DNA from 4 places in the Paenibacillus campi genome. Region 2 is predicted to be linked to each of the others. Evidence: riboswitches for the same ligand, from Rfam matches in the RefSeq annotation. Region 2 holds a riboswitch; each other region holds the start of a gene.

Region 1 (7,797 bases), on a different contig from region 2:
GGATTATCGATCTGTGCACAGGCAATGGCGTCATTCCGCTATTGCTAAGCACACGCACAAAAGCAGCGATTGAAGGGGTAGAGATTCAGGAGCGGCTGGCGCATATGGCTCAGCGCAGTGTGGAGATCAATCAATTGCAGCAGCAGATTACGATTCGACTACATGATTTGAAAGAGTTGCCGCTTGAAGGCGAGCATGGTGTATATGAGCTAGTAACAGTCAATCCGCCGTATATGCCAATGAACGGCAATGACATGAAGCTAAATCATCATCAAGCGATGGCGCGCCATGAAATCGGCTGTACGCTGGAAGATGTCATTCGTACCGCAGCCTCTTTGCTTAAAAATGGCGGCAAGCTGGCGATGGTTCACCGCCCGCAGCGACTGGTCGACATTGTGACGTTAATGCGCAGTCTCGGCGTGGAACCGAAACGGATTCGCTTTGTGCATCCGCGTCAGCATATGGAAGCGAATATGATATTGGTGGAAGGTATACGCGGGGGGAAACCGGATTTGCGTATTTTACCCCCATTGATTGTATATAATGAGCATAACGAATACGTGCCCGAAATTATGGATATTTATTACGGGCAAAAGGAGTCATTATGAGCATACAGGTGCACAAAAGTTTTGAGCATGCGGAAGGAGAGCGGCAGCCTGGCGCATTGTATCTCGTAGCGACGCCGATCGGCAATCTGGAAGATATGACGTATCGAGCGGTACGCACGCTGCAGGAATGCGATATAATCGCTGCTGAAGATACACGGCAAACACGCAAATTACTCAATCATTTTGAAATTACACCGAATAAGCTCGTTAGTTATCACGAGCATAACAAACAAGCTAGCGGCCCGGAGTTAGTGCGGCTAATGGTGGAAGGGCAGACGCTTGCACTCGTAAGCGATGCCGGCTTACCGGCGATTTCTGATCCAGGGCAAGAGCTTGTACAGCTTGCGTTAGCGCAAGGGATTCGCGTTATTCCGATCCCCGGAGCGAATGCAGCATTGTCTGCGCTGATCGCCTCCGGTCTATCGACGGAGCGATTTACGTTTATCGGCTTTTTGCCACGAGATCAGCGCGGACAGGCGGAGATTTTAAAAGGAGCGCGTGCGGCAGAAGGCACATTGTTATTTTACGAGTCACCGCATCGTGTGCGCAAAACGCTACAATCGATGTTGGAGCATGTCGGTAACCGCCAAATTGTGCTTGCACGTGAGTTAACGAAGCGCCATGAGGAATGGTTGCGCGCTACAATTGAAGAAGCGCTCGCTTGGTTAGAGCAACATCCGCCATTAGGTGAATACTGCATCGTATTGGAAGGGCAATCAGCAAGCGAAGCGCTAGCAGAGGCAAATGAGTGGTGGCAAACATTATCGATTGTCGAGCATGTGGCGCATTATGAGCAGACAGAGCAATTGTCACGCAAAGATGCGATGAAGCGCACGGCGAAAGATCGTCAATTGTCCAAGCGTGACATTTATCAAGTGTTGTTGGAGGAATAGTCGTTTGGATAAATCAGGGCGTATAAGCTCTGATTTACAGTTTAGACTGTGCTGATAATTGTTGCTGCAAAGCGACCTATATATTAATAGAAGAAACTCGATCAGATCGTTCCTATGCAACGGTCAATTTTGAGCAATAAAAAGGAATCTGGGATCGTCCAGGTTCCTTTTTGCGTGCCAGATTGGACTACTATGTGAAAATCGGTATAATGTCAGATAGAGGAAAACAATTACAGACAGCAAAAAAATACCTTTACCCGAACAAGTCGGATAAAGGCACAAAGGAGATATTAAAAGGTTAGAATTAACAAAATTTATCGTTCTAACTTTAGTATAACTTATTTTGATTATTTTGTCACAGGAACTGGAATTTCGGAGATACATTCATTGCAGACGATTTTGCCTTTGAAGTAAGTTACATTTTCAGCATTACCGCAGAAAATGCAAGCTGGCTCGTATTTTTTGAGCATAATGCGCTCGCCATCAACGTAAATTTCCAGTGCGTCTTTTTCACCGATACCGAGTGTACGGCGCAGTTCGATTGGAATAACAACACGGCCCAGCTCATCTACTTTTCTTACAATACCTGTCGATTTCATCATGATAATCAATCCTCTCAAATGTGTTTGTATAATAGGCGTAAGTTCGCTTGTTAAATAGGGTTCGTAACGGCTGTTCCCGTCAAACAGAAATGAAGTAAGCTATGATAGCAGCTACAATACTTCTCCAGCTGGTTAACGCCAGGATGCAATTATTGAACAAGCATTCATGTTTGACATGTCATCTTTCGACAAAGTTCTATCTTTTATGATATTCATAATACCAACGTTTCCCAAATCAGTCAACATAGAAATTACACGAAATTGTCTATTTCAGCATAAAATCACAAAATTTTTTCGCGATTAAGACGTTTTATGTTATATTTCTACGATATGATGGGCATATATGGCATTTGTCGATTTGGAAATCACTATCGATCATATAACGACACTGTTCGACACTATTGATATCGCTTACGCTCGCATATTCATCAAATTAAAAATAATAGCTACAATCAAGTTTCGTAAAGGAGCGTTAGGTATGAAACCGATACAGCCTTTGGATGAAGAAAAAGTGTTCAAGGACCCTGTTCATAATTATATTCACGTGCAAGACCGGTTAATCTGGACGTTAATCAATACGCCAGAATTTCAGCGTTTGCGTCGTATTCGGCAACTGGGCACATCGTATTTGACGTTTCATGGTGCTGAGCATAGCCGGTTTTCACATTCGCTTGGGGTATATGAAATTACGCGTCGCATCATTTCGCAGTTTGAGCGCAGCGGGTATGAAGATTGGCCGAGCGAGGAGCGCATCGTTGCACTCTGTGCGGCTTTGCTGCATGATCTTGGGCATGGTCCGTTTTCGCATTCGATTGAGGAAGCGTTCGAGATGAATCATGAGGAATGGACGTGCCGGATTTTGCTAGAGGATACGGAAATTCATCGTGTGCTTGAAGATGTGGAGCCTGGTTTTTCGGAAAAGGTAGCTGCTGTCATTCGTAAAGATTACGACAAAGCGGTCGTCGTTAATCTGGTATCAAGTCCGCTTGATGCGGATCGGATGGATTATTTGTTACGTGATGCGTATTTTACCGGTGTCAATTACGGTACGATCGATATGGATCGCATCATTCGTGTGCTTCGTCCGCATAATGGACGTGTAGTTGTAAAAGAAACAGGGATGCATGCGATCGAAGACTATTTGATGTCCAGATATCAGATGTACTGGCAAGTATATTTTCATCCGGTGACACGCAGTTCGGATATCGTATTACGGCATATTTTCCACCGTGCCAAAGAACTGTTCCATAACGGCTACAATTTCACATTTTTACCACATCCGCTACCTGCGCTGTTTCGTGGCGAATTAAATGTAAATGAGTATTTGTTGCTAGATGAAGCGCTTGTGCAGACGGCATTTATGCAATGGACGCTTGAAAAGGATGAAATTCTCGCGGATGTATGTACGCGTTTTATGCAGCGACGGTTATACAAATATGTAGAAACCGAATTGATCGATCTCGATACGATCGACCAGATTCGCCGTGAATTTCAGCAAGCCGGTTTGCATCCGCAATACGATCTGGAGATCGATTTTCCGACCGATTTGCCATATGATGTGTTCCGTCCGGGTGATCCGAAAAAGGAAAAGCAGATTTTGCTACTGGATCGCCAAAACAAAGTGCAGGAAATATCCGAGGTGTCTGATATCGTACGCTCAATCAGCGGTATCCATCGCGGACGCTATCATTTGTATTTTCCACAGGAGAAGTTGGAAAGGGTAAAACATAAACTGTCACGGGAAGTGGCGGACATTTTTGAGGATAAACTGGGCCCAGCACAGATGGAGTTTGAAATATAAAAAATGTATGAAGGCGATGAAAAAGTGGCAGGAATACACTTATAAAACCAACTATAAAGGAGCGTACAACCGATGTTGTTTGATACACATACCCATTTGGATTCCAAAGATTTTGATGAAGATCGCGAGCAAGTGATCGAACGTGCTTACAATAACGGGGTAACCCGAATGGTCAATATCGGATTTGACCGTGAAACGATTCCGACGACGATGCAGTTGGTAGAACAGTATGATTTTATTTATGCAGCGGTAGGCTGGCATCCGGTGGAAGCGATCACGATGCAGCCGGGCGATCTGGAATGGATTGCATCTTTATGCAGTCACGAAAAAGTGGTCGCAATCGGCGAAATCGGACTTGATTATCATTGGGATAAATCACCCAAAGACATACAGCACCGTGTGCTGCGCGAACAAATCGGGCTGGCACGCGAGCTGAACATGCCGATCGTCATTCACAATCGTGAGGCGCATGAAGATATCGTGCGGATTTTACGCGAAGAAAAAGCGAGCGAGGTCGGCGGCATTATGCATGCGTTTTCCGGCAGCTGGGAAACGGCGCAAATGTGCCTTGATATGGGCTTTCATATTTCGTTTGGTGGGCCGATTACGTTCAAAAATGCCAAGCAGCCCAAAGAGGTGCTCAAACAGGTGCCGATGGATCGTTTATTACTCGAAACAGACTCCCCTTATTTGACTCCACATCCCTATCGCGGAAAAAGAAATGAATCCGGATATGTGCGTTTAGTCGCTGAGACAGCTGCCGAGCTAAAAGGAGTATCTCTGGAAGAAATTAGTGAAATTACTACAAAAAATGCGTTGGCATTATTTGGCATTCAATGAAAACGGGAGAAAAACCACTGAGAAAACGAGCTATCCGGATATATGAATGAATTTTAACGAAAAAATGCTGAAATGTTACAAGTTTTTAACCACTTTTTAAGAAAAATGGAGTTGCCTCCTGCTTTACAGTGAGGTTGTGTTCGAGATATCATTTCATCAGTGATTTAATCTTGTTGTTTATACACGAGATTCCATGATTCGGTCTCGCTGAGTTTCCTACATAGGAGAACGGGGGAACCAACAGCTGTCTTCATTCACTTTAAACCGGCAATACCGGAAGGCAGATTGTATGATTCCTGACACAGGGTCTTTGGGGTGAATTGAGGCTACTTGCGCCATGAGCGAAGGACGTCTCACAGGGTACCATCTACATGCAGGTAGTAATTATCCGAACCCGACAGCTAACCTCGTAAGCGATGCAGAGGCAACCTCTCATTTTCTAAGTTTCCGGAAGACACATCGTCGGGAAGCCAAGGAAGAGTTGCTCTTGTACTTTTCCCTAGGCTTTTTTGTTTTGTGCAAAAGGAAGTCATCGAAAAAGAGAAGACCCGGTTTTCACTATCCGGGATCGGTATGCCGCTTGGACTGACCATGGCGCAGGCATTTTCAGCCAGAACAAAATACCGCCATACGCCGGTATTTAAACTTCAGTCGTATCACGCCTGTGAAAATTCTGATATAGTCGCGTCTATAATACACTTTCTTTACAGCAAGACGGCGAGACTATGTAAGGAGGACGGAAGAAGTGGGAATTGCTCCTTTCAAAGAAACCCATGGTTCACGCTCATCCAGCATGTCTTACGCGCTGCGTTGGAAGCAAAAAAATCTACGCTCTGTACTGCTCACTTCGCTGGCAGTCGTTGTGGTCATTGCCATGGCACTGTGGCTTATGTACACGCAGTCAAGCAAAAATATTTACGTCGTGATCGATGGTAAAGCACATATGGTGGAAACCCATAAGCTGCAACTTTCCGATCTGCTGGCGGAACAGAACATTAACGTAGCGCCCCAGGATAAAGTATCAATGCCGATGAACGGAGCAATCCAGAATGGTGATAAAGTATTTATCAACCATGCGGTAGCTGTAAATCTTCGTGCAGATGGTTACATTAAGCAGGTGTACACAACAGCCGATACGGTGGGCAGTGCACTCGATCAACTGGGCATTAAACTCGGTCCCAAAGATAAACTGGACCCGCCAATCGAAGCAGCCATTAAACCGGATATGGACATTCGTGTGACGAGAACGACTTCGGTTACGAGCGAACAAGTTGTCGAAACACCGTACCAAACGATCGAAAAGAAAGATGGCGATTTGCTGAAAGGCAAAACCAAAGTCGTTCAAGAAGGTCAAAATGGTAAAGTCGTCCAATATATCGAAAAAGTGTTTGAAGACGGAGAATTCGTCTCCAAACAAATGGTTAACAAAAAAACCGTATCTGAAGTGAAAGACAAAATCGTAGCGATCGGTACGAAAAAAGAAGAGCCAAAGCCTGTAGTCGTCAGCGAATCGGCTAGCTCTGACTCGTCTCGTTCTGAATCATCCGATTCGTCTGGCTCGGATTCACGTTCAAACAAAGACTTCTCTTATGCCAAAGTATTAAACAATGTGACGCTGACCGCCTATTCCTCTCAAGAACCGGGTCTTGGTACACGTACCGCATCCGGCACACGCGTGACGGAAGGACGGACAATCGCTGTCGATACAGACGTGATCCCGATGGGATGGTGGGTCTATATCGAAGGCATCGGTTACCGCCGTGCGGAAGATACCGGCAGCGCCATTAATGGCAAAAAGATTGACGTATATATTGATAGTCTGACGCAGGCAAGAGAATTCGGACGCAAAACCGGCTATACGGTTTATGTGATCGGCCCGGTCAAACCTTAATTTGACGGTGTAAATCGGTTGCCTGTGCTGGCACAACTGTTATATGATATAAGTATTATTAACCACGAGCGTATATGGAACCAACAGAGAAGGGGATCATTCCCCTTCTTTTTGTTTGTTGTTTTGTTATACTGAGAACAATATGAACATGATCGCGGACAATGGAAAAACATAGTCGTTCCAGTGTCCCGATCCGGAAGGGAAGCGTATCATCAGGTGATTAAAGAGGTCATTGTTGTAGAAGGACGGGATGATACTGTAGCGATCAAGCGTGCAGTCGACGCGGATACGATTGAAACCGGTGGTTCAGCCATCGGCGCGCAGGTCATTCGTCGTGTGCGGCTTGCTCAGGAGCGCAGAGGGGTTATTATTTTGACCGATCCCGATCATGCTGGAGAGCGGATACGCAAAATCGTGTCGCAAAAGGTGCCAGGCTGCAAGCATGCTTTTATACCGGAAAGCGAAGCGACGCTTAAAGGCGATATCGGGGTAGAAAATGCGTCACCACAGGCGATACGCGCAGCGCTGGAGCGTTTGCATACCGAAATGCCGGAGGCACAGACGCTGATCGATTGGGACGATTTGATTATGACCGGGCTAGTCATGCACAAACAAGCGGCAGCACGCCGGATGAAAATGGGCAATCTGCTCGGCATCGGTTACGGTAATGGTAAACAATTTCATAAACGATTGCGTATATTTGGCATTACCCGCGAGGAATTCGCGGCAGCACTTTCACAACTTGAAGCGGAGGAACAGCAATCTAATGACTGATAGACACGATATCGCTACGCCTGGACGGACGAAGGAAATTATTAACAAACACGGATTTTCGTTTAAAAAGAGCCTGGGGCAAAACTTTTTGATCGACAGCAATATTTTGAATAAAATTGTCGATGCTGCGGATTTGAACGAGCAGCGTGGGGCGCTTGAGATCGGGCCTGGTATCGGCGCATTGACCGAGCGTCTGGCGCGTCAGGCACATCATGTGACCGCAGTGGAGATCGATCAGCGTCTGCTGCCGATTTTGCAAGATTCGCTAGGCGGGTATGACAATGTGCGCGTTCGTCATGGCGATGTGCTAAAGGTCGATTTGCAAGAGCTGTTCCGTGAGGATTTTGCCGATGTGGAAAAGGTGAGTGTCGTTGCGAATTTGCCGTAT
Region 2 (7,797 bases):
ATAAGGTCCCCATCCCTCCTTAGATCAATTGCACAAACGGCTCATGCGGTGCGTTCGCAATAATATGGGGCGCCGAAACGCGTCCGCTTGGGGATTTGGTAACCTGAAGATACTGGTAATTGCCATCCACCCATGTACGAATAACGCCGTTGCATGTACGCTCCAGAAAAGAAGCTGTCTCTGAGCCAATTTCCGCAAAATTGCAATGCACTACAATCGTAATGCCCATCGCACGCCACATCGACATCTCCTCGGCAAAATAACGCAGCAGGAAGTCGCGACCACGCTCGGAAATGATCGTATTCAGATCATAATAAACAAACCAGCGCTTATCACATGTTTCCTCACATTCAAAAATCGGACCCATCTTGTCATTTAACACCTGTGCGTAATCATCATTCGCCACCTTATCTACGCGAATCATCGCTTTTTCGAGATCAGAATCGACCGCTCTGCGATAGTGCTCAATAAAAAAGGCTTTGCCCTGCCGTGCTGCTTCCCGCAATGAGACGCCAAACAGTTCAATCGTATCGGCAAATGTATCCAGCGGTGTATTGCCGGACATCATCATTACCGTACAATCATCATCCCGAATCCGCTGCGCATAAATCGATGACATCAAATAACGATAATTCGCCTTGCTGTTCGTATCGATCATAAATACGCTACCGCGCGGAATACCGCCTGACAGCATCTCATCCAGCGTCGAAATGCCGGTCGATAACACTTCCGTTTCCCGTGTCAGTGTCTTATCCTCCGCCATCGACAGCGATGGCACAATGTATACACCCTCATTTAGAAACTTGTACGTATGCTCGCCTTCCATAATGCGTGTACCGCGCATTTTCAACACTTCGATCGTACGCTTGCGGTACTTTTCCATCAACGGTTTTAGTGACAAACGCACGATACCGTCGCATATATAATTTTCAAACGGAATATTCATTTCGGACAGCTCTGCATATTCACGGATAAAAAAGGACGTCAGATTGTGCTTGCGCATAATGTTGCGAATCGTATACACATTGTTGCGCGCATGCTCCTGCGTGCTAACCATGCGGAATAAGCTAATGCTATCGATCACGACACGCTTACAGCCGATCTCGTTCACAACCGCTTCAAAAATACCGTTAGGCAACAGCATCTGATCCAGTAAAATATCCGGCTCCATACAAATAACGCGCAGCCGATTCTCACGCTCCAGCTGACGCAAATCCCATCCAAATCCGCTCATATCTTCGTAAATCTGTTCCGGCAATTCCTCAAAGGTGATGTAAATTCCCGGTTCATTGAAGCTAACTGCACCTTCTACCAGAAATTGCATCCCAATCGTCGTCTTTCCGGTTCCAGGTTCGCCCTCCAGAATCACTACAGCTCCCGCCGGGATACCACCATGCAAAATCTCGTCTAGTCCGGGGATACCTGTATGAACAGCATTTGCCTTGTGCATATATTGCTCCCTCCATCTGTAGAATAATTTTAGTCATGCAAGGCGTTAGCTTTTCCTACGAAGATGACTGTACAGCAATTATAACAATGGATCACAGATTCACCAAAGCTATTTTCCAATTTCACAGCGGGATCAAAGGTTTTAATCATTTATACCCGATTTTTTTAGAATATGATAATATTTTTTACCTAAAAAGTTAATATTTTGAATATCTACCATAATAAACAGAATAAAAAGAGTGACTACGTAGTGTATAAGTATGCAGCGATACTGGAAATCGAATTGGAAAAAGTTTATTGCCGCTTCGCCGGCTTGTGTCACCCCTATGCATATTTACGGATCGCTTGATTATAACGATGAATAGTTCAGCAAATTTACCGATACAAATAGCCGACTGCTAACTTCAGCAATGAATGGCAGAAGCTACAGTCGGCATATGAGGCGTTTATTAACAAAGGAAAAACGGATACGATACCATTACGCACGGAGAGTGACAACGCTGCAAAAGCGGAGTTCGCTCGCTTGATCATTTCAATCAACATTCTCGCACAGAGAGTGACCCGCTCGCCCTAGTAGATTGATTAGTACTCGTCCCATTTCAATCCACACTCTCGCACGGTATATGATCGTCACGTACGCCGTTTCATCAACCGCTTTAACCTTCCAGCGCCTGCTTCATCTCATCGGGAGAACGATTCCACCATTGTTCATTATGGCTCACAAGCAATGTTTTCAGTGCTGCTTTATGTTCAGGACCAAGCTCACTCAACATGATGCGACGCTTGATCGCATAATCAAGCTTATTGACATGATCGGCAAGAATTTTCCAGCCTTTACGATTTTCTTCATCAATCCACATCTCGCATGCGGTTGCACCGGCATAGCTTCCGCCTTCTGGCTGCTTATCGACCGCCACCCAGACGAGCCATACTTGGCGACCGCCTTCCAGCTCGTCGCGATTCGTCGTAAATTTGATCCCGCGCTCCACTTTACTTTTGGCGTGCATAGCACCGATATCGATGCGCGCTTCCCCTTGATCAATAATAATAGGAGACACATTGTTCAAATTAATCGCCCCTGCACCAAATCCTTTATGTTTGCTACTTTTGGTGCTGCTGCTAATAATATTGAGTGACATCGATTTTTTGGCAGGTTGATTTTGATCCATATTTTGATCCATATTAAAAAATACTCCTTTTCTGTTCATAATTTATAATAGCTGCCGATATAAAAAAGGTGCAGCGGTTGCTATGCTCCACATGACTTCACTGATCATTGCTTTATTTTATAACGATGGATAAACATAGGCTGTTATAACAGAGCGTAAACGTATCTCCCTGTATAATAGAACATCGATCATAAAATAACCTGATCAGCAGTCGAGGCACACTAGCTGCATAAACGATGATCATAACCTATTCACGATTATGTTGCAGACTACTCATGCACGGTAAGCTTCAGTTTTAATTGTAACATTATTGTAGCGGATTGGACGCGAAAAACCAACGGAATCCCCTGTTGTCACTTCACTAAGCATAATAACCGTCCTTCGATTCACTGTAAAAACGCTACAAAAGATGACAAGTCTACAGTGCGATTTAAGCATCGCTATAGGTCTAAAATCATAACTGCAATCGAAAAAGCAGGAGTTTCTACTCAGAAATTAATTTTTTTTAATGCTTATTATCCCTTTAGTGGCGCGGTTTTCACAAAGTTTCTCATAAATGCGACAAAATTTTTCACAGAAAACTGTGCCATAGACATTGCCAAAGTAAAAAAGCTTTGTTAGAATAAACCCAGCGAGTTTTTAGTAACAACTTTGTAAACTTTAACGAATCGCTTGTAACTATTGTCAGTAAAGCCGAAAATTGTTGTAAAAGTTGGATATCGTCGTACGGTGCATTAATCTAAGTGTAAAGCCAAATTTCGTGGCACCGGAAAGCGGGGGAACCGTTTTGGGTGAATTGATCTTGCAAGAGAGGGATCATAGGGGAAACCTTCTACCGAATCCTTAAGCTAACCTCGTAGGCATTGGAAGGGGACAAACGATTTAACATGAAAAAGAAACTAACCGCCGCACTCATGGGATTCGCAATTGCATTTACTGTTATGGGGAACAGCAGTGCACATGCAGATTCCAGAATGGACCAGATCATTGAACCAGCAATGGGAACACCGTACCGCATCGGGGGAACATCGTTCAACGGTTTCGATTGCTCAGGCTTCACTCAGTATGTATTCAGTAAAATGAACATCGATCTGCCACGTCAATCCACGTCGCAATATCAGGTTGGCGATCCAGTAAGCAAAAGCGATCTGCAAGCCGGTGACCTCGTATTTTTCAATACGACTGGAGCAGGAGTTTCACATGTAGGCGTTATGGTCAACAGCACTCAATTCGCACACGCTTCTACATCGAGAGGTGTACGAATTGATAATCTTAGCATGGATTATTATGCTGAGCGTTTCGTCGGTGCTAAACGTGTAATGAGCAACTATTCGTACAACACGTTTGCAACTGATAATTAATCCCACTGTTATGCAACTTTGACAACAATGAATCGACTATCGATACGAACCGCGAAGGATTCCCGCCAGAATCTTTTGCGGTTTTTTTATTGCTGTGGCGTCTATACTTTATAAACGAAGTGTATGCCGTTTAAGTTACACTTTATACAAAAAAAGTTAAAATAAAAATAAATAAACTGTGCAATTATGTCTACTTGTTATTACCCGCTCATAAATTATGGTAAACACGTTTTCCATAATTTATTTGATAATTTTAGTTTATATTCTTATATTCATTCGCATTTGAAAGGAGCTTGTCGATGCAACCTGCATGCGTACTGCCTTTTTCCGTCGTACCGATGAGTACAGAGCATGCCGCACTTATTTGTAAATGGCATTATGAGCCACCTTACAATATTTATGGCTGGTTGCCGTGGGAACAAATGCAGCAACTGGAAATTGAATTCGGTGATCCACAGCTACGTGAGCAGCAATATGTTGTCATACTCGATCGTACTGGTGAGCTGTGCGGATTTGCGCAGTTTTTTCCGTTAGAAGGAACGATTCGGCTCGGTATTGGCATGCGCCCTGATCTGTGTGGGCATGGATATGGGGAACCATTTATGCGTGCCATCACCGCAGCGGCAATTTCGCGCAATCCGGAAGCAGAGATCGATCTGGAAGTGCTCACCTGGAATCAGCGCGCTATCCGTACGTACGAGAAAGCAGGCTTTCATATTACCGATACGTACAGTCGGCGTACACCAGATGGGATGAAGCCTTTTTATTGTATGGTCTATGACGAAACAAACGAACATACATCATAATTGACATATAGCTCTGTAACGGTTAACACATTGCTTGTCATCGATCAAAGATCAGACAGGATGAGCAACATATACTATCTATAAGTGCACAAGTCTATAAGTGCACAAACGATTGTATGCCAACTGTACAGTCGCTGTATTTGACCCTATTGATAGATGTAGTTTGGTTTATATTTAGCGGTATGTAATTAGAAAGCATAACGTACATCTCTAGCAACAGGAAAGTTTGAACTGGTTTGAACAGATTTCGCAATAAGCCGCTAAGGAGAATCCTATACGTACAACTCAATGCACACAGCCTACCCGTCCATACGCCAATCGATGCGGATATTCACCAGGCGACTGTGCACATCACCTCAATCCGATAAAGCTTGCCCAGGCAAGAGCGGCTGAATGCGCTCTCATACCTGAGCAGGCTTTATGTATGCAAGCGGCAATATCGCCGTTCGATTCAGATGAGCGATACAAATGTCATTTCGGTCTCACCGATCAAAATATCAATCCGATGCGTATCGGCAGCATAGATGACAATGCCACTGCCAACATGAATGGTCGGCTCTGAGCCGAGCGCATAAAATAAATCTTCCGCCAGCGCTTCCTGTACTTCATGCCGCTCAGCTGGCTTTAACGCCTCCCATTCCTCCGCTGACATCTGAAAAAATTGATAGCCATCCGGTATCATATCCAGTGCAGCTGTCAGATCAGCGAGAATGCCTTCATAATCACGTCCATGCTTCACACCCATATTGCGCCCTCCCTTCAATCTGTCAATATTGTTACAATTGCCAACTTCTTTCCATTATAACGCAAAAAACTCTTAACAATGCATCATATTCTGTCGATAAAAAAGTATCAGCGCTTTAAGCACCCCATCATTGTAACTCCATCATTTCATGGAAGAAAGTGGTGTACGCACTACAATTATATACTCACGGACGAGGTGTATTATGCAAATTTCAACGATTATTGGCTTAATTGGCGGGATACTGTCCCTGGTAGTCGGGATGATCCTCAAAGGAGCCCCGCTAGTCAGTCTGGTCAACAACCCGGCGGCTTATGTTATTATCTTGGTGGGTACAGCAGCGACGATCTTTATGGCGTTTCCGATGAACGAAGTCAAGCGTGTACCCAAACTGTTCGGCATCATTTTCAAAAACCAGACTTTGCTTGATAAAAAGGAACTGGTACGTATGTTTATGGAATGGGCTTCGATTACACGCCGCGAAGGTTTGCTGGCACTGGAGTCTAAAGTCGAAGAAATCGACAATTCCTTTCTCCGTAATGGGATGCGGATGATTATTGACGGTAACGATCAGGAGTTCGTTCAGGACGTACTGATGGAAGATATCAATGCTACAGAAGAACGTCACCGCTCGGGCGCACTTATTTTCTCGCAGGCGGGCATGTATGCACCAACACTCGGCGTACTCGGAGCGGTTGTCGGTCTGATCGCCGCACTGGCTGACCTTAGTGATATGGAGAAGCTGTCACACGCGATTGCAGGTGCATTTATCGCGACGGTGCTCGGTATCTTTACCGGTTATGTGTTATGGCACCCGATGGCAAACAAATTGAAACGGATGTCGAAGGCAGAAGTTGAAATCAAGCTGATGATGGTCGAAGGCTTACTGTCTATCCAATCCGGTGTATCTACGATGGCAATTAGCCAGAAGCTGGCTGTATTCTTAACGCCAGCCGAAAGCGCGGAGCTTGAAGCTAGTCAAGGAGGAGGTGGCGCCGGTGAGCAAGAAGGGTAAACGACACGAGCCTCACGAGGAGCACGCAGACGAAAGTTGGCTGCTGCCTTATTCTGACTTGATGACACTACTGCTGGCACTGTTTATTACTCTATTTTCCATGAGCTCACTGGATGCTTCCAAATTTAAAGGTATGGCGGAAGCGCTCAATGCCGCTTTTACCGGCGGTGCGGGCGTGCTTGATCAAACGTCGATGGCACCGACCGAAGGCAAAGTAACCGGCAAAGGCGAAAAGGACAATACGGCACAAGCTGCTACACCTTCCGATAGCACGACCAAATCATCGGCACAAAAGCTACGTGAGCAATTGCAAAAGCAAGAACAAGAAGATTTGGAAAAGGTTAAACAAAAGCTGGATCAATATATTCAAAGTCATGGTTTAAGTTCACAGTTGAATACGAAGCTGAATCAGTCCGAGTTGAAAGTAACGATCAGCGATAATACGCTGTTCGCTTCTGGTATGGCTACCGTAAAACCGGAATCTCGTCAACTCGCCAAATCACTCTCTAACATTTTGCAGGAAATTCCAGGGTATGATGTGATCGTATCTGGTCATACGGACAATATTCCAATCTCCAATTCGCGTTATACATCCAACTGGAACCTTAGCTCGGATCGCGCACTAAATTTCATGCAGATTATACTGCTCAACAAAAATCTCGACCCACGTAAATTCAGCGCTATCGGTTACGGCGAATATCGCCCGATCGCAGACAACAGCAGCAATGTTGGACGCGCTCAAAACCGCCGTGTTGAAGTGGCAATCGTCCGCAAATATACGGACAATAATTCCGATACGTCACTGCAATCGATCGTAAATAATAAAAATAATTAAAACAATTTTGCATCTGCACAGCAAGAAGCACAGCAAAAAGCACAGCAAGAAGCACAGCAAGAAGCACAGCAAGAAGCACAGCAAGAAGCACAGCAAGAAGCACAGCAAGAAGCACAGCAAGAAGCACAGCAAGAAGCACAGCAAGAAGCACAGCAAGAAGCACAGCAAGAACGGCTACCTGACGGTAACCGTTCTTGCTTTTTTATGTCATCGTTCGAAGCGATTATCGATTGAAATGATGATGCAGATTGCCTACAATAAAAGATAGATTTTATGCACCTGTGGATAGTTTATGTTTCGTGTTAATTGGTCATATGATTTGAGTCAAGCGAGCTATCCAGCATAATAGCAGGCTTTATCGCTCTTGACAAACGATAATATAGTATCGCATAAATCTGTTTTCCACAAAAAATAAAAGTT
Region 3 (7,797 bases), on a different contig from region 2:
AACCGCAATATTAAAACCTCTCGACACCGAATCGCCAAATGCGCCCGGTATAACAATCAGCAGCAAGCTAATAAACAAACCGACTTCGACTACAAACATAACCGGATTTTTCATCATAACGAGCGGATTTAATTTTATAAAAGATTGCTGTAATGCCTTTGTGATCAAATCCCGGTTTAACACGGAAGCTTGATTTTTCATTGCCGATTCCTCCACCTAATTATGCTCAAATCGATATCGTTAAACGAATAGACTACATCGTTATGTCCACTATACTATCGCCTATGCTCACAGTGTCAGCTGCTCGGCAATCGGCCCTAATACAAGCGCTGGGAAAAAGGTGAGTGCACCGACGACAACGACGACGACGATAAACACACTGCCAAACAGCGCCTGATCAGTACGCAATGTACCACTGCTTTCCGGTACCGGTGTTTTCGCCAACATAGACCCCGCAACTGCCAGCAGTGTAACCATCGAGAAGAAACGGGCAATCATCATCACAATCCCAGTTGAAATATTGTAAAATGAAGTCGTATCATGAATTCCCGCGAACGTCGATCCATTGTTAGCAGCAGCAGATGTAAATTCATATAATACCTGTGTCAATCCGTGAAAGCCAGCATTGCTGATCGTATCTGGAAACCAAGTCAGCGCCATCGTCGTTGGAACGAGCACCAATAGCGGCTGGACGAGCAATGTGACCGCAATCAGTTTCATCTCTTTCCCTTCCACTTTACGACCGAGAAATTCAGGGGTACGCCCTACCATTAGCCCAGACAGGAAAACCGAGATCAGCGCATACATCAACACATTCATCATCCCGACACCTGCACCGCCAAATACTGTATTGAGCATCATATTGCCCAGCGTAATCATGCCGCCAATCGGCGTTAACGTATCATGCATCGTATTAACAGCACCTGTCTCCGAGGCGGTCGTCACGACCGAATACAATGAAGACTGTACAACGCCGAATCGCACCTCTTTGCCTTCCATCGAACCTGCACTATGCTGCAAACCTAGTTGATTAATGAGCGGATTTCCCTGATGCTCGGCATACAGCGACGAGCTAAGCATCATGAGAAACATAATCGCCATCGATACAAACAGCACCCGTCCTTGCTTCGGATTGCCAACGATTCGTCCATACGTAAATGGCAGCGAGATTGGCACGAGCAACATTAAGATAATTTGCAGCATATTGCTAATTCCGTCCGGATTTTCAAACGGATGCGCCGAGTTAGCTCCGAAAAACCCACCGCCATTATTGCCCAGTTCCTTAATCGCCACAAAGCTGCCGACCGGTCCCATATCGATCTGTTGCGGTGTGCCTTGCAGCGTCGTTGCCGTTACCGACGATTGCAGCGTCTGCGGCACACCTTGACTAATAAAGATCAAAGCTGCCACTACACATAACGGCAACAAAATACGTGTAATCGCACGTACTACATCGACGAAAAAGTTCCCCATCGGCTTGCCAGCCAAGCCACGCATAAACGCCATCGCTGCTGCAATCCCGGTTGCCGGTGACACAAACATCATAAACACAATCGCAGACATTTGTGCAAATAATGATAACCCGCTTTCCCCGCTATAATGCTGCAAATTAGTATTGGTCAAAAAGCTGATTGCCGTATTAAACGCCAGCTCCGGACTCATCGCCGCAATATGCGCTGGATTAAGCGGCAATTTATCTTGCAAACGGAAGATCGCATACACGATCAATGCCATCACCGTATTGCTGACGAGCAGTGCGACGACATATTGCTTCCACGTCTGATTATGCTGTCGAATACCACCCAGCTTGTAAATCAACTTTTCCAGCGGACCAAACGAGCGATCCAGCTTACCTGGTTTATCATCCATTGCACGGGCGATATAAGCTCCCATTGGACGCGCCAACAACAGCGCGATTAGTAATGTTACAGCAACTCCGATATATGACCACATACTCACTCACTCTCTCCTGCCTGTTTAAAATTTTTCCGGATAGATCAGGGCGTAACACAGATAGATTAGCAAACTTGCAATTATAAGCCATAATAGCCAGATCATTGTTCTTTCCCTCGCTCCCCGATCACACTGGATGACCAGTTGCCCAGCCCACCAAGCGCGAATGCCATGAGTACAATCAACAATATCATCACTATATCCATCATGATTCATTTCCCCTTCAACATAAACATGCGTAATCTTGAACAGAAGCGCTGGTTGAATGCTACTTGAGCGCTACTTACATCGCCGCAATCGGTCAGATTCCCGAAATTAGGCGCAAAAAAAGAAGCCTCGGTAAAAATCGAACTTTTCACCGGGCTTCTTCCATGCGTAACTGGACTGTCGCAAATGATGCGCAGACGAGGTGGCATAAGCCGGATATAAGTTCTTCCTAAGCGCTGACGAGGTTAGCTGTCGGGTTCGGGCTGGAAGATTGCCCGTTCCGGCATCGCCGGAATTCACCCCGTGTCAGCTGGCTGCATAATGCAAACACAGACCGACGATTGGTTCCCCCGCTTTCCCACTACTGCAACCGATCAACAACAGGTTGGCAGCCGGGAAATTAAGCGTATATGTGCAAAGAGCAAAATTGAATCGTTTAACGCTAAACCGTTGTACATTTTTCAATATGAATTCGATACTTGTATGTCGGATCGTTTCATAACAAAACACCAAGCGTGTATGCACTGTGTCATGACGGCACAAGTTTCATACGCATCTCCCGACTTTCGCTTACGAGGTTAGCTGTCGGATTCGGACGGTGAGAGTCGTCCTACCATCAACACCGCTCCCAGGTTACTGGTACTGACGGATTCACCCCTGCCTGATGTCAGTAGCTCTCACACCGCTAACGTCCTGCTTATTGGTTGCCCCGCTTTCCGACGGATGCCGGAAACTCAGCCATACGAACAAAAAACGTTGAACTTTCAGTTGCTAGATATGGACAAATGCCGATTCGTATCCCCGCTCTGTGCGCTGTACCGCTCGTCCTTACAGTCTGGCATAGCATCATCGTGCTTTCCTGCTGTCATACGTTTCCAGCAGCGTGACTAAAGCGGTGTAACGTGCGAATCTCTAAATCCTGAACTGTATATTACTCCTGTAATTTCGAAGTGTAAAGCAGATCAAAAAGGCAAAAAAAGCCGTGGTTTCCCACAGCTTTCTTTTTTGAAAATACAGCAAAAGGATAGCTCTCGCAAGCTCCTTTTTACTCTGTATATCGCTTATTATCTTTAATTTTACATTACGTTTCATCTTTTTCATTGTATGTTTCATATCGTTTTGCAAACCGATATGTCATTATTCGCAGTTAAGATTTAAGATACGTTTAGCATGAAACGACCTTAGCTCCATAGTGGGCAAGCAAATGATCCAATTGAATTTGTACCAGCGGCAAAACCCGTCCTTGTACATCCAAACCGGGCATACTCGTTTAAGCATAGTAACGTCCATCATATTGGACGGAGAAAGCGACAGGTTGTTGAAACGCAGTTTGCAACAACTCCACTTGAGCGGCGTCGCCCGTAAAGCTGGACAATGTGGACGATTGAGCGATCGTTTCCAGATTGGCGATCCCGTTGTCTCCTGCCAACTTAAGCTTTTGCAATGACGGCAACGCAGCCAAACCGGAAATGTCGTTCACTTCCAAATTGGCAAGTGTTACTTGTTTTAACTGTTTAAAATGTTGCAAATGCTCCATATTTGCCCATTGTACACCGGTTACGGTTAACGAAAGCAGCGGCAGCTTGCCAAGCGCTGCCCATTGTTCTGTATCCCATCCGTTTGCATCGATCACGGTCAAATGTTTAAGCCTGTTCATCTGTCCAAGCACTTCCGCCTGCTCCCAATCAGGGGAGGAAATGCTTAAACATTCCAGCGTCTGAATCGCCAGCAATGGGCGATAATCATGCGCCGGAATACGCTCGCACTCCAGCTCGGTCAGACGCGTTAGCCTGGCAAGTGGTTCCAGTGTCGTAACGTTAGTGTCACTAATGTTTAACTGACGCAAATACGGCAATTGCGCGAGCGGTGACAGATCGCATACCGGATTGTGGAGCAAATACAATTTCTTCAGCTCCCGGCAACCTGCCAGCGGAGACAGATCAACAATTTCATTGCCGGACAAACTTAATTCACGCACTTCCGTACACGCTGCAAGCGGCGTAATATCGCTTAATCCTGCATTTGGCAAATACAGCTGATACCGCCCTGTAAATTGCGCTGCTGAACTATACTCACGCTCAATACGCTCCTGCCATTCCCGTGGCAATGCCGCTGCCCATGCAGCCAGCTCAGCGGCAGATTGCTGCTTATTGGCTGCCCATTCCGCTCCAAATGCATACTGCTGCGCATCACGCAACAAACGCGCTTGCCCATCACGTCCATACATCCAATAAACGATACCGTCCTCTTGCTCAATCGTATAATTACCGCTCTCCAGCACATGATGCATAAAGCGAATAAATTCACCTACATCACGCGCAATGACAAACTTCGTTTCTTCATCGCGCCCAAAATTAATAACTTGCCCGACGATGCCATTAGGCCCTGGATTCAGATCGACCCCCAGATGATTACCACCGCCATCGTGACAAAACGGAATCCAGTGGCGATTAATGTACTGTTCCTGAATCCAATCCGCCGGAATGGAATAATGATCGCCTAGATCGGCGTATTCTTCCTGCAAATCCGACCATATTTTCCATTCATGAACCATTTCATCCAACGTCAAAAATTGCAGCCCAAAAAACAACCCCGGCCCGCTATGTGCCTCACCATTATGAATGCGATACAACCGTTTCAGTGGTTCAGGGAAAATAACGCCCATCGCTTGCTCTGCCTGCGCAATTTCCATGTCTTGCGCCGGTGCCAGCAAGCTTTGCTCCAGACTGCCAAGCCTCATATGCAGCCTCGATTTGATCTGCTCGATCCATGTTTCGATCATGCGGTTGCCTCCTTACTCTGTTAAATTCAAGATGATTCGTATTGGACAGCTAACCGTCGCTCTACGTATACTATGTACGTAATACAGCGGTTTATTCCAGCAAAGCGCTGCGTTTAAACACGAGAATAATGTCGCGCGAACTTCCTTGTGTCATCGCCGTATCAAAGCTCGACACAAGCTCCCAGCCTTCAAAGCCAAGGTTATTTAAAACGCTTTCCAACTCGTGTTCATCGACTTTGCCACCAAGAAAGCCGCCTGTTGCCAATTTTACTGTTTTATATTCCCATTGAATCATGGTATGATCGTCCTTTCTGAAACGATAATGCATATCAGCCCATTTAATTTGCAACTAGGATAGCTGGCTAAAAATGGGTATCATTACTATTGTAGCATATTAACGATAAGGAGTTACACTATACATCCCATGAAGACGATTGGACTTGTGCGCCATTTTAAAGTGAATAAAGAATTTCCCATTCGCCAGATGGTGACGGTAAATGAACTAGTCACATGGCTGGAAGAATATGATGTTGCTGATATTGAAGAAGGCACGACCGATCTGCGCGGGCTGAATTGGGAAATTTGTTTTACAAGCGATCTGCCGCGTGCGATCAAAACTGCGCAATTTATTTATCCAGGCAAAATTGTCATTATGCCGGAATTACGTGAAATTACGCCGCCTACATTCAACACTGGGTTGCGGTTTCCATTTATCGGCTGGGCGGTGTTTGCGCGGATCGCTCCACTGCTCAGCAGGCGCTATAAACGTATGGTCGCTGAAGCTAACGCACGCATCGACCGTGCGCTAGATATTATCCTTTCATCCGATGCCGAGCATATTTTGATCGTGAGCCACTGGGCGCTAATGCTGTATATGCGCAAACAGTTGATTCGCCGCGGCTTTACCGGCCCTCGAATGCGGATGGTCGAAAACGGAAAGCTGCATCTGTTTCGCGATGCGGAATCAAGCGCAGCTCTACAAGTCGAACTGTCTGGCAAAAAGCGCAAGTAGAGTTACGCCAGCGCAGCAGCGTATTGAGACGTATGCGTCACTGTAAACGCTCGAACGATCTGCCGTTGCCTCGCTTGTCGGCGCATCGCTTATGTTGGCATCGCTCGTAATTGTATGACCAGTCTTTCCCGCAAACTGTAGTTTACAGACGAAGCATGTCTTGAAAAAGCCTATTATTGTATTACAAGTGGCGGCAAATGAAGTTCGGCAGCAGATGAGCAGCTAGCCGCCGCTTACGATTCGCTGCCAGCTAAAGTCGCTACGGCTTGCTGGCGGTGGCGTCCATTTAGAAATAAGGTGATCGTTTCACGTTCTGCTTCATATAGCTCGCGTTCATAATGCCGCTCCAGCTTCGCGGCAATCGTGCTTTCCTCCTCGTCCGGCACCTGTACCAGCGTAGCAATACGCTCCAGCAGATCAAGTTCATGCCTAAACCGCGCCTCAGCCCATACGTCAGCATGATGCGACAACACAACGGTATCGACATCGTATGCGCGCAGCATGGCGACCAATTTCAATGTGGCGGCAGGCGTATATTCATGTGGCTCTACATGAATGTTCGGATACAACGCATCGCCTACGAACAGCACTTTATCCTCTTTTACATATACGACGGTGGAATCATCTGAATGATCTCCGCCCACATGCTCGATGACACAATGTACGCGTCCCAAATCAAGCTCCAGCTTGCGCTCAAATGTAATATCTGGCGTCGGCAGTATTATATCTCGCTCGTTGCCTAACTCCTTTTTGATCGCACTGGCGCAAAATTCGATTTCCAATCCTTGTTGCACGCGCCGCTCAAGCGCTTCATCATCCCATGACCATGCCTGCATGCGGCGAATATATTCGGTCGTCAGCGTTTGCGCAATAATCGTCGTATTCGCCTGATTCATACCAAATACATGATCCCAGTGCCAATGCGTCAATACGAGCCAGCGCGGTGAAATGTCCTGCTTCACAAGTTGATCGATAAAATACTGAATATGTGCTGCCGAATTGCCCGCATCGATCAACAATGTTGAACGCGTGCCGGTAATCGCCGCCAGTATCGGACGATCGGTTTCCTGATAAGGTGTTAAATATTGAATATGCGAAGCTAGATGTTGCATTATTTGTATCATACGTACACTCCTTCTAATCGATTTGCCAGCGGAAAGTTTCATCTTCCTTATGTCTACATATAGTTTGCCTCAATTAACATATTTGCTAGCCGCTTCGTTTACATATGCTTCTGTATTCATACATTAATTCATACATTGTACTACACGCAAACACCGCCTCCCAAACCATCTTGCTTAATAGATTAGTGCAAACGTTTGTATCGATGTACATATCGAGCTTACACAATCCTACAAAAAGAGTGAAATGGTTCGAAAAAGAGCGCAAAACTGAGCATGTAGAAGCTTTATATTGTTTAGCTCGCTAAAATACTCTATAAACCATATTTTACATTATATATCACTCAAGCTATGATTAGCGAGGCAAAAGAAAACGTTTACAAAAATGAAAACGGTTAGGTACGGTAAAATAGGAGCTGAACGTGCAGTTTGATAGTTTGTATACGCTGAAATGGAGGTGATGATGAAGATCGTAAACGTTCGCATGGCTATATTTCATGCCCTATATTGCCGCATAAGCAGCCGATAGTAAGCGGATTAATTTAATGCCGTCATTTATGCAAACGTTTGCTTTTTATTGATTTTGGCTCGTTGCATCGTACTCTATTTCATGATTTTAAGGAGGAAATTATGCTTACATACCGCAGATGGGCCGCCTGGCTACTGTTTGCTTGCCTGTTATTTACGACTGTTGCACCGCTGGGGACACCTGCTGCACAAGC
Region 4 (7,797 bases), on a different contig from region 2:
AACACCTCGATAACTAATTCCTGATAAGGAGGTATAACGATGTATCAAAAACTGATTGTCGCCCCGCAGCGTGCAGTGATTGCATGTATAACGGCGCTCGTGCTGGCGGTTATTCATCATTATTTATTTTACGGGCATGCGATTGGTGTGTCGTATCCGGTGTTTGTGATTTTGTTTTATTTCTATATGTACACGTATGCAGGTGATCGGTTGCGAGCAGGTTCTGTCATTAGTCGGCTGCTGACGAGCGCGATTATATTGCTGTCGTTAACGTATGCACTGTTTACGAATCCGCTTTTTTATGCGCTGAATATGCTAGTTGTGCCCGGTCTTATTTTGATTCATATGGCGTATATGCTGAGTGCAAGGCGTCCGCATTGGAGTAGCCCGGCGGTGCTGCAAGCCGCGTTGGAGCAAGTGTTCATTCATATGATGGTTCATTTGTCGACACCGCTGCGATTGCTGTATGAGCAGGTCACCAAACGGATGCAGCAAGAGCGAAAGCGTACGCTGGCGCGTATTTTGATCGGTATCGTCGTCGCCTTGCCGCTACTCTGTGTCGTATTGCTGTTGCTTACTGCTGCGGATCGTCTGTTCGGTGAGTTATTGTCGAATTTGCCAGCATGGTTTACCGGTCTGTCTCCCGGCACGGCGCTCGTGCACACGGTATGGATCGTTGGTATGACATTGGTGCTATTCGCTTATTTATGGGGCTTTGTATGTCCGCTGCATCGTGATTCGCTAAGCGGGCGTTATAGGGCTGGGCAATATGAATCGTCGTCAGCATGTACGCCGGCGCAAGCAAGCGTTGCTATGACAGACAATACTAATCTGGAATCGATATTATCGAATCAACAGCGTGCATCGTTACGTCATCAATTACCGCATGTAGATGATGCGGCTACACTATCCATCATTGCTCCAACAAACGCTGTCTGCGCCGAGCAGCAGGCACTATTGGGCAAGCAAACGGCTGTTGCCTCCACTCATTCTCAAGCTACAGCGGTACAGTCGGATGTACCGTCCAAGCCTGCCCAACCCGCAGTTCCATTACGCCTTGATCCGCTCATAGTGGCAACGGTGCTAGTGCTGGTGAATTTGGTTTATATGTTATTTGTTTGGTTGCAATTTACGTATTTGTTTGGAGCAGGGCAAGGTAAATTGCCGGATGGCAGTACGTATGCCGAATATGCACGAAGTGGATTTGGTGAGTTAGTAGTAGTGACAGGCATTAATTTCACATTGTTGTTATCCGTGTTGTATCGATGCGCACCAGCCAGTGTCCGTCTAACTAAGCTGAATCGCTGGTTGTTGTTCATTCTAGTCATCTGCTCCGCCGTGATGCTCGGTTCTGCTTGTACACGGCTCGTGCTATATGAGCAAGCGTATAGTTATACAAGTACCCGTTTTCTCGTGCATGCGTTTATGCTGTTGCTTGGGCTGCTGTTTGTGCTGGCGGGATTGCGTATTTGGTTCGCCCGTTTACCGCTAGGCAAATGCGTATTGTTGCTCGGTTTAAGCGCGTATGTAATTTTGAATTATGTCGGCATGGACAGTTGGATTGTAGAGCGCAATCTAGAGCGGTACGCGCAGAGTGGGCAGCTGGATCAGGACTATTTATTGCATTCGTCCGCAGAGACGGTGCCGCTATTGTTGCAGTTTGCCGAGCAGCAACCACAGCTTGGGCTGGAACGGCGTTTGCGCGCGAGTTATGCCTACATGCTGGAACAAGATCATAGCTGGCAAGCATTTGACTGGTCTACGTACCGGGCAGTGCGCGCGCTTCGTCTCAACGATGCTGGATGGTGACGACGGTTGGAATAAAATGTTCAATTCACAATCATTCAAGGAGTGATCAACGATGATGATCCCTGTACATTTGCAATGGGAGATTGATCCGGCACGATTGCCGTATCGACAATGGTTTGGCACAACCGGCTTGGCGGCAAGGCTGACCGCAGAAACGGCGATATGTGCGGACGATAAAGGCAGTCTGTTTGGAAATACGCATGCAATGGACAGTGCTGACGACAACTATCGTTTGGCTGAATCGTTTACAGGTACAAGTACAATTGAACATGATGTGCAACTTTATATTACAAGTCGTAGCGTGCACAGTTGGGATACGCTAGGCAAATTGCGTTTACAAGCTGGAGAGCTAATAGCAATGGACAGCTTGGAGCCAGGCAGCCAATTTTGGCTGTGGGAAGGGGACGTGCTCGCTGTAGTGACAGTGCTCGATTGTACGATCGCAGTGTCGGAGCTGTCCATGTCGCTGCAATCTTCTTTTTCTAGGAAAGATGCAGCAACACGGCACATAGTACATCATAGCTTTGACAACAGTACAAGCCGCCCGGTGTTTTAACCGGGCGGCTTTATTATACGCAGCCACCGCACCGCAGCCACCGCACCGCAGCCACCGCACCGCAGCCACCGCACCGCAGCCACCGCACCGCAGCCACCGCACCGCAGCCACCGCACCGCAGCCACCGCCTAATTGCTCGCTTCCAGCATCCGCTCCAATGGCTCTGTATCGATTAATATGCCTTTGCGCACTTTCAAATATTGATATTCCCCATCGATATGCAGCTTAAGCAATCCATTTTCAAAGTCGGTATGCATTTCTTTGAAAAAGACGCCTTCCGCTACGACAGGTTGATCGGTTTCATAACGAATCTGGTAGCCTTTTGGCGTACGGATTACATCTACTTCGACCCCATCCTCATGCGTTTCTTCCAAATTCGCCTTCATCCGCTGTACGGCGACGATATGCAGGTCGATCGCGCCCAGATGTTCCAACAGATCGTTCACGAGCGAGCCGCGTGTAATTTCTTCCCAGAACGAACGCACCGATTGTCCGATAATCAATTGGGTTACCCCATGCTGGTGCGCTACGTCTGCGATCGCTTCTGCCAGCTCACGATCCTCATTGAGCTTTACGAGAAAGGTGCCGCCCGCTTCTTCGGTCAATTTTTTCCATGAATTATAATATTGCTGCATATTCATATCCAGTTCACTTACCGGCTCGCTAAGTACGCTAAGTACAATTAGCGGGGCATGCAATAGCTCTGCCAGGCGAATGCCACGCCGGATTAGCCGCTCCCCGTTTACACTGTAATGAACACCAACCATAATTTTCTCTCCGCTCATTGCGATAACAACGCTCCTTTAATCCGTAATAGAGTGTTCTTCAGCATAGCTGCGCGGTCGTTTCTCTTTGACTTTGACAAAATCGTAAAGTTTACCGCTGTATAGCCATTCGTGTGCAACTATAGAGGCACCGGGCAGACCTTATCCAGCTATGCCGCCACATTCGCCCCAACTGACTGCCGATGCTGACTGGCTACATGCGCTAATACATAGATAGCGGCTGTGCTGAGGTGACGAACACATTGACCGTAATGAATGTGCAAGGTATAGCCATTTGGCGTCGATTACGATCTTCTAGCTTGACTGTGGTACATTTAAATTTTGGCTCTGTATTCACATTGCTATCGTGCAGAACGTGAAACAGATTTAAAGGTAAGCTTCATCTCGGTCAATGCACTAGGGCGTGGCTACACTAACACGCCATGCTTGCGTACACGCCCTAGCTCGTCATGCAAATGCAAACCGGATATCGAGCGATCTACTTACGCATTCTCCTGTTGCCCTGCCGCTCACCCTTTATAGACACTTAACCAGCATAACTCAAAAAGAATAATAAGATTGGCAATAATAACTAAGAAATTCCCGCTCCGTAGGCGGTACTGTCATTCCTGCCATATGATGAATATGCCGCCGTATCGACTCGCTGCTCGGTGTATCCGAGCTTTCGCTCAGCGCCTTTTGCCACGACGCCAGTGCCTCTGCTGCTAGATGAGTACGTGTAAAGCCCCATTGCTGTTCATACTGGTGTATCATTGCGAACGCTTCTGCCGCTTGCCGTCGTTTCAAATGTCGGAATACTTGTCCCCACTTGATCAGATCAAGCTGTGCTGCTCCATCGGAAAACTCAAACTCTGCCCACCCGAACGCACCGCTGCCTGCGATACGCAGCAAGCCGCAATGCAGCGGACGATACGCTTCTGGCAAAGCGAGTTTTGTCTGATCATACAAAAACAGCTCCAAACGGTGAATATGCGCCTCAACGATGACGGATTGGGCACGTACAGCAGATGGAATGAGCGGAATGACAGCAGATTGCATACAAGGATGCACTCCTTTACATGTAAGGTTTAGTTGTGAGCCATCATAGGTCATTTTGCAGTGGACGTAAATGGCGGATAACTACGTTAGATTGTCATGTACGTCATTGGCGAGCCATGTAATCGGATTCATTGTATCGATTCACGGTAATTCATAACGAATGCTCCGTTTTACTCAATTTGATATAAAATTAGAGCATTCATCAAAAATATGACGCAAGCGAGCGAAAATGGAAGCAAAACGTTGACTGTACACTGCGTAATCAACAAATAGCTACAAAATGCGAAACTGTGCGTCTTTACTTTGTCAAGGCAGGAGAGTATGATTCGTGTCAAGTTCATAAATTACGGTGTACGACATAAATTGGCGCCGTAACCAGCTTAATGTCCGTGTATGCAGGCAAATCCGTCTGTAGCCGGAGAGCGGGGGAACCAGCGAACAGCTCGTAAGCGGAACTGTTCAGGGGTGAATCGGTACGGTAGCTGTCCAAACGTGCAGTCTACAGTCTGTAGGGAGACTCTTACTTCCGAATCCGTCAGCTAACCTCGTAAGCTGAATATAAGAGAGGCGACAATGATCATGACATCCGGTAAGCACAGCTATGCCTGTGTGTGGAATGTTTGAGAAGCTGGCGAGAAATCTCTTGTGCAGCTTCTTTTTGTTTGCCTTCACCCAATTGGAGGAGAAAGAGATGGAGTTGGAGCAGGAATCGGAGCTACCGAAGGAGTATGTGCTAGTATGTCCAGCGACGCGTGCAGGGGAGCAGTTTATGCAACTGCTTAAGATCAAAGGGATCGACTTTATCGCGCTCGTAAACAGCTATGCAGACAAGGTAAAACTGGAGCGAATGGGTGTGACTCATGTGCTGTTGCTTGATACACAGCGACAGCAAGAATGGACGATTCCACCACTGGCGGTCGGCAAAGTGTATTTGTTTGAACGCAGCTTGCCGCTCTGCTGCCGGTACATTCAGATGTGCCGCACATGGACGAGCGAACCGATCTATGTGATTACCGAAAGCAGCAATTCACGCATGATCTACAGAGGGCTTGGTGCCGATCATATTGTGCATACGAATGGCGGCAGTGTCGCCTTTTTGCTCTGAATAGCATCGCAGCTGTACACCCGAATGACGCGTAGTGTGCGCATTCGGGTGTACAAGTTTACACGATAATTCCGCTACGCATACACATACGTTGCAGCTACACAGCATGACTCCCTTTTCTAAAAGGAAGGGCGTTTCCAATCAATGGAAATGACAACATATTGCTCGCTCCCATACATGTACACGATTAAACCGCTGCGGTCGCTCGGCTGTAACATTATATCCGTACAGCTATACAACCGCTGCGATGGAAAGGAAATAAGCGAATGAGCGAACGAATTGCACTGATCGCAGGCGCTACCGGGCTAGTAGGACGCGCACTAGTCGATGTGCTGCTGCAAAACGAGACGTATGATCGCATCAAAGTGCTCGTGCGCCAAGTCGTACCCGAGTGGCAGCAGCACGAACGCTTGCAGCAGCTTGTTGTCGATTATGATCATCTGGAACGACATGCCGCCAATCTGCAAGCGAACGACGTATACTGTTGCCTCGGCACAACGATCAAACAAGCAGGCAGCCAAGCGCGCATGTATGAAATTGACGTCACCTACCCGCTGCGGTTGGCAGAGCTTGCGCGCCAGCAAGGAGCGACGCATTGGCTCGTCGTAAGTGCGATGGGCGCGGATGCCAGCGCACGCATTTTCTATTCCCGTATAAAAGGTGAACTGGAGCAGCAATTGCGTACGCTCGGCTATCCGTTTCTATCGATCGTTCAGCCCTCATTACTACTCGGTAAACGTGAGCAGTTTCGCGCTGGCGAGCGAGCCGCTGCGGTAGCATCCAGCGTATTGTCGCCGCTGCTGCGCGGCAATCTTGCCAAATACAAGCCGATTCAGGCGGAGACGGTAGCGCGGGCGATGTATCGTCTTGCATTGGAGCTGCAACGAGGGACGAATGTGTATACATCGAGCCAATTGCAGCAGCTCGGTTCGGAGTGAAGGGCGGTAGGATGGAAGGCAGACATAGGCACGAATCGTTATCATATCTTATGAAAAACACATTGGAGTCGTAGCATGAGAACATCGCTGCTCTGCAATAGCAAACGGCTTATTTAACACGGTCAAGCTACTAGCTTATGCTGCCCAACTCACTGTACGTCACATGACAGAGCGGCTACAATAGTAGGATGGACTCGGCTATTTTGCGTAGTGAACGTAATTTGCCGGGCAATTTACATGTGCGGCTACGAGCTGCGATGAAACGGAGAATGAATACAATATGTCACAGATGGATGCCAAGCAGGCTGCTTCATTAATTGAGAAATGGATCGCTTTTTACGATATGGATAATCCGCAGGCATGGGATCGAGACGACTATGCCTTTGTGCAGCAAGCGTGTCGCGATATGCGTGCGGCAGTGCAGACGCTGCGCGGCAAAGGAAATACCGTTGCCGCGCAGCAACGCAAGCTGGCGGATGGGCTGGAGGAATTTATTGAAGATTCATTTATGGATGATCCGCATGAATGGGAGCCGGAAAACCGTGCTTTTGTCAAACAGGCGATGGAGGCGCTACAGTATACGGCAGCTCAGCTACGCAAATCAGCCCCTGTTGCTGGAAAGCCTGTGCCAGGTGGTGCCAAGCCGCATAACCAAGCTGTGCACAGCAAGACGACTGCACGCCCAAATGTTACGCATAACAAAGGTACCAACCATCGTGCTACGAACCAAAGCGCTACTAACAAGAGCAGCACAAACCGCAGCGCCACCTATACAAATGCTACCCATCAAAATGCTACCAGTAACAACAGCACAAACAAGCATAGTACAAGCAAAAACGCTGCAACTAGAAGCACCGCAAGTATAGGCGCACCGCATCGGGCTGCTACAACAGGCAAACCCGCTACAGGCAAAACGAACAACAGCAACACGTACAAGCCTACCACTGGCAAAATCAATGAACAGGCAAACGGACAAGGTAAAAGCGGTCGTAAAGGCAAACCCGGAGGACGTTAAGTTCTCGGCAATAGTGGGATAGTGTTTTGTTATGCCACACCTCTTTTCACTGCATATCGTGCTTGAATAACGCAAACACGATAAGTATAGTGTGTTGCTATGCCCACCTTTTTTGTTGCACCCGTGTTTACATGCACAAACACTATAGGAGGCTGATATGAACAGTAATCCAGATATCGAACAAGCGGCGCTGGAACATGTCGTTCAGATAGAACTTTGTCCGGCTGCGGACAAACATATTATTTGCAATATGTATCCTTTTTATTTGTATGATTTATCGGAAATATGGGAACGGCTGCCGAATCGGTATGGCGTATTTGAAGACGATGATCATTGTGCTACACTTGCTCAGCAAAGTGAGATGTTTCATATTTGGTGGCGTCATCCGGGCACATTGTTTCCATTTTTGCTTCGTGTAGATGGAACGCCGGCAGGTTTTGCGCTTGTCTCGACACCGCCGTACGTACCGACAGGGGAGCAGGTCGATTATTTTTTGCATGACTTTTTCCTGATGCGTCCGTTTCGTGGCAAAGGCATTGCGCAGCAAGCGG

What was found. A riboswitch is a leader RNA that binds a small molecule or an ion and turns the genes downstream of it on or off. The one in region 2 is predicted to bind cyclic di-AMP.
Region 1: linked by a shared signal. The riboswitch ahead of U1I11_RS21045 (ubiquitin-like domain-containing protein) and the one ahead of U1I11_RS21385 (C40 family peptidase) in region 2 are both predicted to bind cyclic di-AMP.
Region 3: linked by a shared signal. The riboswitch ahead of kdpF (K(+)-transporting ATPase subunit F) and the one ahead of U1I11_RS21385 (C40 family peptidase) in region 2 are both predicted to bind cyclic di-AMP.
Region 4: linked by a shared signal. The riboswitch ahead of U1I11_RS15270 (MDR/zinc-dependent alcohol dehydrogenase-like family protein) and the one ahead of U1I11_RS21385 (C40 family peptidase) in region 2 are both predicted to bind cyclic di-AMP.

Annotation. Positions count from the first base shown of each region.
Region 1 covers NZ_JAXSQZ010000015.1:11,233-19,029, forward strand. The annotation lists gene U1I11_RS21020 (tRNA1(Val) (adenine(37)-N6)-methyltransferase) at 1-608, shown strand, start outside; gene rsmI (16S rRNA (cytidine(1402)-2'-O)-methyltransferase) at 605-1,501, shown strand; gene U1I11_RS21030 (AbrB/MazE/SpoVT family DNA-binding domain-containing protein) at 1,849-2,103, opposite strand; gene U1I11_RS21035 (HD domain-containing protein) at 2,582-3,904, shown strand; gene U1I11_RS21040 (TatD family hydrolase) at 3,977-4,744, shown strand; cyclic di-AMP (ydaO/yuaA leader) riboswitch at 4,940-5,175, shown strand; gene U1I11_RS21045 (ubiquitin-like domain-containing protein) at 5,490-6,635, shown strand; gene rnmV (ribonuclease M5) at 6,852-7,409, shown strand; gene rsmA (16S rRNA (adenine(1518)-N(6)/adenine(1519)-N(6))-dimethyltransferase RsmA) at 7,402-7,797, shown strand, end outside.
Region 2 covers NZ_JAXSQZ010000017.1:8,470-16,266, forward strand. The annotation lists gene U1I11_RS21370 (hypothetical protein) at 1-2, opposite strand, end outside; gene U1I11_RS21375 (ATPase domain-containing protein) at 20-1,450, opposite strand; gene U1I11_RS21380 (YwhD family protein) at 2,106-2,618, opposite strand; cyclic di-AMP (ydaO/yuaA leader) riboswitch at 3,358-3,496, shown strand; gene U1I11_RS21385 (C40 family peptidase) at 3,506-3,979, shown strand; gene U1I11_RS21390 (GNAT family N-acetyltransferase) at 4,279-4,785, shown strand; gene U1I11_RS21395 (hypothetical protein) at 5,237-5,530, opposite strand; gene motA (flagellar motor stator protein MotA) at 5,733-6,542, shown strand; gene motB (flagellar motor protein MotB) at 6,526-7,377, shown strand.
Region 3 covers NZ_JAXSQZ010000003.1:147,365-155,161, reverse strand. The annotation lists gene kdpB (potassium-transporting ATPase subunit KdpB) at 1-201, opposite strand, end outside; gene kdpA (potassium-transporting ATPase subunit KdpA) at 289-1,953, opposite strand; gene kdpF (K(+)-transporting ATPase subunit F) at 1,978-2,058, opposite strand; cyclic di-AMP (ydaO/yuaA leader) riboswitch at 2,381-2,577, opposite strand; cyclic di-AMP (ydaO/yuaA leader) riboswitch at 2,713-2,910, opposite strand; gene U1I11_RS09515 (SMI1/KNR4 family protein) at 3,431-4,942, opposite strand; gene U1I11_RS09510 (DUF4177 domain-containing protein) at 5,034-5,237, opposite strand; gene U1I11_RS09505 (histidine phosphatase family protein) at 5,367-5,954, shown strand; gene U1I11_RS09500 (MBL fold metallo-hydrolase) at 6,188-7,078, opposite strand; gene U1I11_RS09495 (alpha-amylase family glycosyl hydrolase) at 7,706-7,797, shown strand, end outside.
Region 4 covers NZ_JAXSQZ010000006.1:132,057-139,853, reverse strand. The annotation lists gene U1I11_RS15290 (DUF4153 domain-containing protein) at 40-1,809, shown strand; gene U1I11_RS15285 (hypothetical protein) at 1,862-2,365, shown strand; gene U1I11_RS15280 (universal stress protein) at 2,494-3,150, opposite strand; gene U1I11_RS15275 (hypothetical protein) at 3,691-4,188, opposite strand; cyclic di-AMP (ydaO/yuaA leader) riboswitch at 4,577-4,757, shown strand; gene U1I11_RS15270 (MDR/zinc-dependent alcohol dehydrogenase-like family protein) at 4,880-5,293, shown strand; gene U1I11_RS15265 (oxidoreductase) at 5,560-6,231, shown strand; gene U1I11_RS15260 (hypothetical protein) at 6,512-7,246, shown strand; gene U1I11_RS15255 (GNAT family N-acetyltransferase) at 7,404-7,797, shown strand, end outside.